Regions from separate parts of the Geodermatophilus sp. FMUSA9-8 genome, predicted to be linked through region 1. Evidence: riboswitches for the same ligand, from Rfam matches in the RefSeq annotation. Region 1 holds a riboswitch; each other region holds the start of a gene.

What was found. Region 1 has a riboswitch for cyclic di-AMP ahead of WA616_RS23295 (hypothetical protein). Riboswitches for the same ligand answer to the same signal wherever they lie in the genome.
Region 2: it holds a riboswitch for cyclic di-AMP, as region 1 does, so the genes downstream of both, WA616_RS06430 (transglycosylase family protein) here and WA616_RS23295 (hypothetical protein) in region 1, are expected to answer to the same signal.
Region 3: it holds a riboswitch for cyclic di-AMP, as region 1 does, so the genes downstream of both, WA616_RS07240 (hypothetical protein) here and WA616_RS23295 (hypothetical protein) in region 1, are expected to answer to the same signal.

The regions. Positions count from the first base shown of each region.
Region 1 is NZ_JBAGKE010000014.1:65,320-68,585, reverse strand. It holds gene WA616_RS23300 (phosphoketolase family protein) at 1-1,324, opposite strand, end outside; cyclic di-AMP (ydaO/yuaA leader) riboswitch at 1,512-1,672, shown strand; gene WA616_RS23295 (hypothetical protein) at 1,924-2,559, shown strand; gene WA616_RS23290 (PIG-L deacetylase family protein) at 2,591-3,266, opposite strand, start outside.
Region 2 is NZ_JBAGKE010000002.1:449,772-453,037, forward strand. It holds gene WA616_RS06425 (HNH endonuclease signature motif containing protein) at 1-653, shown strand, start outside; gene WA616_RS06430 (transglycosylase family protein) at 706-1,920, opposite strand; cyclic di-AMP (ydaO/yuaA leader) riboswitch at 1,925-2,095, opposite strand; gene menD (2-succinyl-5-enolpyruvyl-6-hydroxy-3-cyclohexene-1-carboxylic-acid synthase) at 2,370-3,266, opposite strand, start outside.
Region 3 is NZ_JBAGKE010000003.1:25,402-28,667, forward strand. It holds gene WA616_RS07230 (cytochrome c biogenesis CcdA family protein) at 1-235, opposite strand, end outside; gene WA616_RS07235 (TlpA family protein disulfide reductase) at 238-789, opposite strand; cyclic di-AMP (ydaO/yuaA leader) riboswitch at 1,131-1,286, shown strand; gene WA616_RS07240 (hypothetical protein) at 1,577-2,500, shown strand; gene WA616_RS07245 (hypothetical protein) at 2,491-2,907, opposite strand; gene WA616_RS07250 (hypothetical protein) at 3,019-3,246, shown strand.

The DNA.
Region 1 (3,266 bases):
CCGCGCCGAGGCGGTTGGAGTTGTTCTCGTCGGGCGCGAAGACGCGGAAGGTCTGCGGGTTGCCGCGCATGACGTCGCGCAGGAACTCCCCGAGCACCCGGGTGGCCTCCACCGCGCCGGTACCGGGCTCGGGCACGGGGACGGCGTAGTCGGCGAACGCGGGCATCCGCAGCGGCTGCAGCAGCAGCCCGCCGTTGGCGTGCGGGTTGGCGCTCATCCGGCGCGGGCCCTCCGGGTGGAGGTCGCGCACGGCCGGGACGGGGGCGCCGGCGTCGTCGAAGAGCTCCTCGGGGCGGTAGCTGCGCAGCCACTCCTCGAGCACCCGCCGGTGGCCGTCGTCCTCGCGCGCGTTGGCGAAGGGCACCTGGTGCGAGCGCCACGAACCCTCGACGCGGTGCCCGTCGACCTCCGCCGGCCCGGTCCACCCCTTGGGCGAGCGCAGCACGATCATCGGCCAGCGCGGCCGCTCGGTGGCGCCGCCCTCCCGTGCCCGCCGCTGGATGTCGGCGATCTCGTCGAGGCAGCGGTCGAGCGTCGCGGCGAACTGCTGGTGCATGAGCGCCGGGTCGTCGCCCTCGACGACGTACGGCGTGTGCCCGTAGCCGCGCAGCAGGGCGTCGAGCTCGTCGGGCTCGATGCGGGCCAGCACGGTCGGGTTGGCGATCTTGTAGCCGTTGAGGTGCAGGATCGGCAGCACCGCGCCGTCGCGGGCCGGGTCGACGAACTTCGTGGCGTGCCAGCTCGCGGCCAGCGGCCCGGTCTCGGCCTCGCCGTCGCCCACGACGGCGGCGACGACGAGGTCCGGGTTGTCGAAGGCGGCGCCGTAGGCGTGCACCAGGGCGTAGCCGAGCTCGCCGCCCTCGTGGATCGAGCCGGGGGTCTCGGGCGCGACGTGGCTCGGGATCCCGCCGGGGAAGCTGAACTGGGTGAACAGCCGCTTCATCCCCGGCTCGTCCTGCGACACGTCGGGGTAGACCTCGCTGTAGGTGCCCTCCAGCCAGGCCGACGCGACCGGGCCGGGGCCGCCGTGGCCGGGCCCCATCACGTACATGCAGTCGAGGTCGCGCGCGGCGATCGCCCGGTTGAGGTGCGCGTAGACGAAGTTCAGCCCCGGCGTCGTGCCCCAGTGGCCCAGCAGCCGCGGCTTGACGTGCTCCGGGCGCAGCGGCTCGCGCAGCAGCGGGTTGTCCATGAGGTAGATCTGGCCGACCGACAGGTAGTTGGCCGCCCGCCACCAGGCGTGGATGCGGGTCAGCTCCTCCTGGGTCAGCGGCCCGACGCCGTCGGTCGCGGCGATCTCCTCGCGCGTGCTGGCCTCGGTCACCGTCGTCCTCCCGGGGGTGGTCGCGCTCGACGCCCCCACCCTGGCGGACCCGGCCCCGCCCCGCAGGTCGGTGCGACGGCCGGCCGCCCGCCCCACCGGAACTCCCCGGTCCCCGTTGCCGGGCCCCGCGGGCCTCCCTACGGTCGACCCGTCCGGACGGCCCTTCGCGCCCCAGCCGGGGTGATCCGCCCGGACGCCGCCGAGTCGCGGACCACGCCTGTGGCCGCGAGCCGGGGACCCACCGCGTCACCGGGGTGAGTCCCACCGCCCGGTCCTCCGGGAGGTGGGTAGGGCGACATCCCCGCCCGAACCCGTCAGCTGACCCGGTAGGCGGCCACGGGAGAAACGGAGAGCCGCGACACGGGGAGCGCCGTCGGCGCCTGCCCCGACGCGCCCCGCCCCCAGACACCTCGCCGCGGCCCGCGCACCCGCGCCGGCCGCCGCGCCTCCGGGATCCGGACCCGACCGGCCTCCGCACACGCCCCGCCCGGGCTGCCGCGTGCCGTCCCGGACCCCGTGCCCTCCCCTGCCCCGCGCCGGGTGCCTGCCGAGCAGACGGCGGGACCGCGCGGGGCCACACGACAGGAGCTCTCCTCGTCATGCGCAGACACGCCCTCCGCCGCACGCTCACCGTCGGCACCGCCACCGTCGCCCTCTGCCTGGCCGGTCAGTCGGCCGCCTCCGCCGACCGTCCCTGGGACGGCGACCGGCACGACCGGGGCGGCTGGTCCGAGCACTGGTCCGGCCGCGGCGACGCCGCCGCGGCACCCGCCCCCGCCGCCGAACCAGCAGCGGCACCGGCGGCGGCTCCCGCACCGGCGGCGGCTCCCGCAGCCGCGCCCGCCGCCGCGGCGGCCACCGCCGTCGTCGCCGTCGCCACGGACCTGACCGGGGCACCGACCCCGACGTCGACCGCCTACAGCGCCTGGGCGCCGCACGTGCGGCCGGCCGTCGCGGAGGTCACGCAGGCCTTCGCGGTGTCCACGGTCCTCACCCGGCCCGGGCACTCCCCGACGCAGCAGCTGGCCGCCGACTTCATGGTGTACGCCGACGCGGCGAAGGGGGACGCGGTCGCCCAGTTCGTCATCGACAACGCGACGCGGCTGCGCGTCGAGTACGTCATCTGGCAGCAGCGGATCTGGCTGGTCGGCGGGTCCGGCTGGCAGGCCATGGCCGACCGCGGCTCGCCGACGGCCAACCACAGGGACCACGTCCACGTGAGCTTCCTGCCGTGACGCCCGCCTGAGAGGTGGACGGCCGGCGCGCTCAGCCGGCGTAGAGCGCGAAGCCGGTCCTGCGCCGGCCGTCCACCTCCGGCGTCGCCATCTCGACCTGTCGCCGTGCCTGCTCCTCGACCGGGTCGTCCGACAGCGCCTCGAGGTAGCGGCGGTGCTCGGCGAGCGAGGCCACCGCCCGGTCGACGACGCCGGTGACGTCGACGGTGTGCGTCGCCCCGACCGGCGTGGCGACGGCGATCCAGCGCACGCCCCGCCACGGCTCCTGCCCGGCGAGCTCGGGGAAGATCCACTCGTTGGCGGCGTCGCCCACCGCGTCGACCACGGAGCGGCCGAGCGCCCGGTGGTCGGCGCTGTTCCAGTACGCCGGGGCCACGCCCGGCGGCGTCCACGTCTCGCCGAAGTGCATCGTCACCACCAGCTCCGGCCGGTGCCGGCGCATCGCCGCGGCCAGCGACCGGCGCAGCTCCAGCCCCTCGACGACCCGGCCGTCGGGGAACCCGAGGAACTCGACCTCCGAGACGCCGACCACCGCCGCCGACGCCCGCTGCTCCCGCTCGCGCAGCGGCCCCGCCTCCCCCGGCGGCAGCCCGGCGATGCCGGCCTCCCCGCGGGTGGCCAGCAGGTACCGGACGTCGCGCCCGGCGTCGGTCCACGCGGCGACGGCGGCCGCGCACCCGTACTCGACGTCGTCGGGGTGGGCGACC
Region 2 (3,266 bases), on a different contig from region 1:
TGAAGGTCGACGCGGAGGACCTGCACGACCCCGCCTGTCCGGCCGACCAGGCCACGACCGGCTCAGGAGCCGGGACCGACGGTGACGGCGCCGGCCAGGCCGACGCCGCGACCGACAGCGACGCCGACTCCTCCGCGGCCGAGACAGGCGGTGCCGGCGAGGCGACCAGGAGCATCCGCCAGGCCCGTGCCGGGTCGAGGAGGACGTCCTCGCTGCCGCGGTGGCGGGGCAGCGCGACCCTCGGGTCCGGTGCCGTGGTCCCCGCGGCCGCCGCCCGCTGGCTGGCCTGCGACGGCGCGATCACCCGCGTGGTGCTCGGCCCCGACGGCGTCCCCCTCGACCTGGGCCGGGAGCAGCGCCTCGCCGACCGGCACGTCCGCCGCGCCGCGGAGGTCCGCGACGGTGGGTGCGTGTTCACCGGCTGCGGCGCCCCCACCTGGTGGTGCGACGTCCACCACGTCGTGCACTGGCTCGACGGCGGACCGACGTCGCTGGAGAACTCGGCGCTGCTGTGCGAACGCCACCACACGAAGGTCCATCACGGCTTCCGCGTGCAACGCCTGGCTGACGGGCGATGGCACACGTGGCGGCCCGACGGCACCGAAATCCGCACACCCGCGGCGCTGCGGTCGCCGCCCCTCGTCCCCGCCTGAGACGACGAGGACCCCGGCCGCGGGCGGCCGGGGTCCTCGTGTCGGGCGGTGGTCAGCCGACGTAGTTCACGTGCACGTGGTCGAAGTGGTTCGCGGTGACGCCACCGCGGTCCTCCATGGCGCGCCACGCGCCGTCGGGCGAGGTGAGGATGCGCTGCTCCCAGATCACGTACTCGACACCGAGCTCGTCCCAGTGGTCCACGTGGTACTGCGCGATGGCGTCGCCGAGGGTGGCGTCGCTCATGACCATGTAGTCCAGGGCCTTGCCCGAGGGGTGCCCGTCGGGGTCGACGGCGCTGGGCCGGGTGCCGCCGAGGGTGATGTCACCGGCGCCGGGCACCGCGCTCACGACGGCGTTCGCGGCCGCCTGCACCGCGGCGTGGATCGGCCCGGAGCTGTTGGTGATGGTGGCGACGGCGGCGGCCGAGGCGGGCGCCGCGGCGACCTCGGGGGCGGCCTCGGCGAGCGGGGCGACCTCGCCGACCGGCGCAGACTCCCCGGCGTTCGAGCCACCGGCGGGCGTCTCGGCAGGGGCTGCGGCGGGCGCGGGGGCCGGGGCCTCGGCGGGGGCCGCGGCAGGCGCGGGGGCCGGCGCCTCGGCGGGCGCGGCGGCCGGAGCCGCCCCGCTCACCGCGAACACCTGACCCGGGAAGATCAGGTTCGGGTTGCTGCCGATGACGTCGACGTTGCGCTCGTAGAGCTCCCGCCAGCTCTGGGCGTGGGCGGCGGCGATCTTGGCGACGGTGTCGCCCCACCGGACGGTGTAGTCCTCGGTGTCGCCAGCGGCCGGCGCAGGCGCGGCCTCGGCCGGCGCGGCCGGGGCGGCGGGAGCGGCCTCCGGCGCGGGAGCCTCCGCGGCGGGCGCGGCGGGAGCGGGGGCCTCCGCGGCGGCCGCGGTGGTGCCCTCGGCCAGGTACTTCCCGCAGGACGGCCAGGCGCCGACGCCCTGACCGGCGAGGACGGCCTCGGCGATCTCGACCTGCTGGGCGGGGGTGGCGAGGTCGGCGCGCGGGGCGAGCTCGGTGCCGCCGAACGCGGCCCAGGTGGACTGGCTGAACTGCAGGCCGCCGTAGTAGCCGTTGCCGGTGTTGATCGACCAGTTGCCGCTCGACTCGCACTGGGCGACGCCGGACCAGTCGTGGCTGGTCGAGGCGGAGGCGGGCGAGCTGAGGACGCCGATCCCGACGACGGTGGCGCCGGCGGCGACAGGGGCCTTGGCGATGACCTTCTTGGTGCGGACGTAACGGGGTGCGCGGTGCTTGGGCATGGTGATGATCTCCCGATCACCGCCGGCGAGGTGAGCTGTCGGGTTCGGGCGATCGGTGCCCGGCCGCGGGACGCGGCTTCACCCCGGAGACGCGTTCAGGTCAGGCCCCCGTAGGCCGTCACGCGCCGGAAGTGGGTCCCCCACCCCTGCCCTTGGGAGTTGACGTGAGCGACCGGTGGGCAGGGTTTGGCGGACCGGCGCCGCGCTCCGGTGTGCTGAGCGCAGCCAAAACGTTACATATCGTCATGGCAACTGTCGTCGTGTCGCCGGTCACGTCGAGGTTGTTCTGTGCTCCTGCGGGGTATCGGCACCCCTCGGTCGAGGGGCCGGCGACCCCGCTCTCCGGACGATCCACCCTGGTCGCGCCCCGTGTCGCGGAGACGGCCCCTGCCCTGCACCGACGGCCGGGACCAGCGGCGGCCGGTGACGCAGCACACCGGCCGCGCGGGTCAGGTCAGGGCACGGGCGGCGGTCTCCCGCAGCGCGACGGCGAGGCCGGCCTCCGCGCGCTGGTCGGTGCGCACGACCACCACCCGCGGCCCGCCGAGCGCCAGCGCCGCCGGCAGCTCGTCCGCGGTGGTCACCGCGGTGGCCGCCCAGCCCAGCGCCCGGGCGACGGCGACCAGGTCGCGGCCGTGCGGCGTGCCGAACACCCGCCGGTAGTCGCGCTCGTGCGCGGGCCGCCCCGGCTCGAGCTGGGCGAAGATCCCGCCGCCGTCGTTGTCCGGGACGACGACGGTGAGGTCCGGCCGGGCCTCGCCCTCGCCGGTCAGCAGCCCCTGCAGGTCGTGCAGGAAGGTCAGGTCGCCCATGAGCGCGACCGCCGGGCCGCCGTGCACCAGCGCGGCCCCGATCGCCGTGGAGATCGTCCCGTCGATGCCCGCGACGCCGCGGTTGGCCAGCACGCTCACGTCGCCGCGCGGCACGGCGAGCCGGTCGACGTCGCGCACGGGCGTCGACGAGCCGAGCACCAGCAGCGCGCCGGCGGGCAGCGCGGCGACGACGTCGCGGGCCAGCCGGGCGGCGGTCAGGCCGGGAGCGCCGTCGAGCAGCGCGTCCACGGCCGTGCCCACCCGCGCGGCGGCGTCGCGCCAGGCGACTGCCCAGGCGGCGTCCGCGGGCGGCCCGGACGGCGGGACGGCGCGGGTGACCGACGTGCTGGAGCGGCCGGGGTCGGGCCAGCGCGGGCCGGACACCACCGTCTCCACCCGCACCCGGGGGTCGGCCAGCAGCGCCGAGACCGGCCGCGACAGCGTCGGCCGCCCGAGCACGACCACCCGCGCGGGCCGGTGCTCCTCCAGCCAGTCCGGCGCACCGAGCAGCAGCGCCCCGCCGCGCACGGCGTC
Region 3 (3,266 bases), on a different contig from region 1:
TCACAGCGCGAGGGCCCGACGACGCGCCCTCGGCCGTCGTCGGCGGTGGAGCAGTCGGGCGCCCACCGGCGTTGGCGCCGGTGAGGCCTGCGACGTAGCCGAGATAGCCAGGCACCAGCGGCAGCACGCACGGCGAGGCGAAGCTGATGAGCCCGACGAGGGCAGCTACCGCTACCGCCAGCAGCAGCGAGCCATCGGTGACGATGCCGGCGAAGGTCGCGCCCAGGTCATCCATGCTCAGGCCTCCTCGGCCAGCAACCCATCGAGGGCGGCGCGCAGGTCCTCGTCCGGCACGGCCGCGACGTAGACCGCTGCTACGCGGCTGCTGCGGTCGAGCAGGATCGTCGTGGGCACCACGTTGGCCGGGAAGCCGCGGAAGGCGAGGGCGACCTCGCCCGCGGGATCGAACAGCGAGGGGTAGGTCGCCCCGACGGTGTCGACGAAGGCCCGCGCCAGCTGGCGCTGGTCCTTCACGTTGACGCCGAGGAACTGCACACCCCGCTCGGCGACCTCGGTGTAGACCGCCTGGAACTCAGGGGTCTGCACCCGACACGGCGTACACCATGAGCCCCAGAAGTTGATCACGACGATGTCACCGACCAGTGAGGCAGAGTCGAAAGCGGAGCCGTCGAGCAGCTCCCCCGTGAACGACGGCGCCGACCGACGGGCCTCCCCGGGGACCAGCTGGCCCAACGGCGTCGCCTCGGTGAAGTCGAACTCGCCGAGCTCAGGTCCCGCGTCCGCACCGGCGTATGAGCCGCCCGAGCAACCGAGCAGTAGAGCAGCCACGCCGGCACCTGCGGCCACCAGCACGCCACGCCGGCTCAGAGTCCTAGGTAACAAGGGTGTGCTCCCACTGCGTAGAGCTAGCCGCTGGTTCAGCGGCACGGACAGCGCCTCCCAGGTCCGCAGGTGCCCCGCAGAGCCATGCTAACATCGCTCCATACCGATGAAAGCGCCGGGATGGCGGCCGGCGTGACCGGTGGTTCCGCGACAAGCGGTGCGTCGGCCGGACACCTCGTCCGCGACGTGGGTCACCAACGACTCCGTGGTCGCGGTTTGTCACAGCGCGATAACAGCCTCTACCGTGGCCGGGTCCGATCGGTCCACACGCCCCTTCCGGGGAGTCCGAGCGGACGCCGCCGAGTCGCCTTCACCGGCGAACCGGGGACCCACTGCAGTACTGGGGTGAATCGCTCCCGGGGAGCCCGATGTCCCGTGGGTGCGCAGGGCGTCTTCCCGCCCGAACCCGTCAGCTAACTCGGTAGGCGGCGACCGGAAGAACGGAGAGCTGCCGCATGGCGCGCCCGAGCCCCGCCGCACCACCACGACGTCTCCAGCCCCTCTGCCGGACCGGGCCGCGCCCGCGCATCTGACCGCTCGCGGCCGCTCTGCGCCGAGCGCCCCATGCAGGCCCATCAGCCCGAGCGCCTCACGCTCGACCGGCCCCCGCCGGTTCCCGTGGAGCACCTGCCTACCGCTCGACGTCCGCGGTCTGCCGCTGCCTCGCCGCTTGACCTCCCCGCAGCCGCGCCCGCGCGCCGCTGTGCCCGAACACCCCGGAGCACCACCACTCATGGACGTCCGCACCACCACCACTGGCCGCGCCGCTGGGCGCCGCGGCCGGACCGCCCGGTCGGTCATCGCCCGCCGCCGTCCCGGCCTCCTCCTCGGTGTCGCCACCGCCGGCGCGGTCCTCGTCAACGTCCTCACCGGCACGGGGCCGGCCGCGCAGGCCGGGGCCGCATCCTCGGAGTCGGCCAGCGTCGCCGAGGCCCTCGGCCTCTCCAGCCAGTCCAGCCCGGCGAATGCCGCGCCGGATCTGGAGCCGCTGCAGGACATGACCGCCAGCCGCAGCAGCCGGGAGGCTCAGGAGAGCGCCGCCCAGCAGGCGCAGGCCGCCGCTGACCAGGCTGCGGTCGAGCGACAGCGGGCCGAGGCCGAGGCCGCCGCCCAGGCCGAGGCCGCCGCTCGGGCCGAGGCCGCCGCTCGGGCCGAGGCCGCCGCCCAGGCCGAGGCCGCCGCCCAGGCCGAGGCCGCCGCCCAGGCCGCCGCCGCGGCGTCGGCCCAGGCGGCGTCGGAGGCCCCCGACGAGGAGCCCGGCATCGGTGCGGTGGCCGCCAGCACGGCCGTGACCGCGGTCGCACGGATCACCAACACCGCGGGATCAGCGAAGCCGCAGTCGCAAGCGGCTGCGGACGCTGTCGTCTCCAACGTGCCCGGCGCGGACGGCATCACCATCGGCGGTACCCGGGCCAGTGCGGCCGACCCCGGCGGCCACCCCTCCGGGCTGGCCTTGGACTACATGGTGCTCTCCGACACCGCCCTGGGGAACGCGATCGTGCAGTACCACATCGCCAACTGGGACGCGCTCGGCGTCGACTACCTGATCTACCGGCAGCGCATCCTGCAGTCGCCGGGTGGCTCCTGGTCGACCATGGCCGACCGTGGCAGCGCGACGCAGAACCACATGGACCACGTCCACGTGAACTACCAGTGATCCCCGCCGGGGACCGCACGCCGTCCACGATGTCCGGCCGGTGATCCTGGCCAGGAGGTGACCCTCCGGATCGCGCGCACGGGATCTGGCCCGCGGTGCGCGCACGTCGACGTATCCCCTCCTCCCGCGTCCTGCCGGCCCCGGCCCTGCGCCCACTGCGGCGCGCGCCTCGCGCCGATCGCTTCACCCGCAGGCCAGGGGCTGACCGGTCGGGTGGCGGTCCAGGTGAACCAGGGCCGGCCGAGATCGTCGGTGGTGATCTCGGGACCGGTCACGGTCAGCGTCGACCAGTCCAGCAGCCCCGGGTCTCCGGCGTCGAGCACCCGGTGGCGGAGCGCTGCCCGCAGTCCCGCGGTCGCCCGGCCGAGGTTGTCGTAGGGCAGCGACGTCGACGCCTGGTAGGCCACGGTGCGCATCGTCCCTGGACCGCCGCACTCTCGGCACGGTTCGGTCACGTGCTGTCACACCAGAGGGTCGGTGCGCGTGGCCCGCCGGCGCCGGCGGCTAGACCCGTCCGCGTGACCGTCCCCATCCGCCTGCTGGACGAGCGCCGCTTCGACCCGCCCCGCGACGTCGAGGTGCACAACGACGGCCGGTGGTGGTCCGGCCACCAGTCGGCCTGGCGTCTGTGCGACGACGGGTTCGGCTGGCGTGCCGCGGTCACCTGGCGGCAGCTGCACGACTACGGCTGGGGCCGCCACCTCACGAGCGTGCCGCCGGATCGGGTCCGCATCAGGACGCGGTGAGGCACTGCCACCCGCGTCCA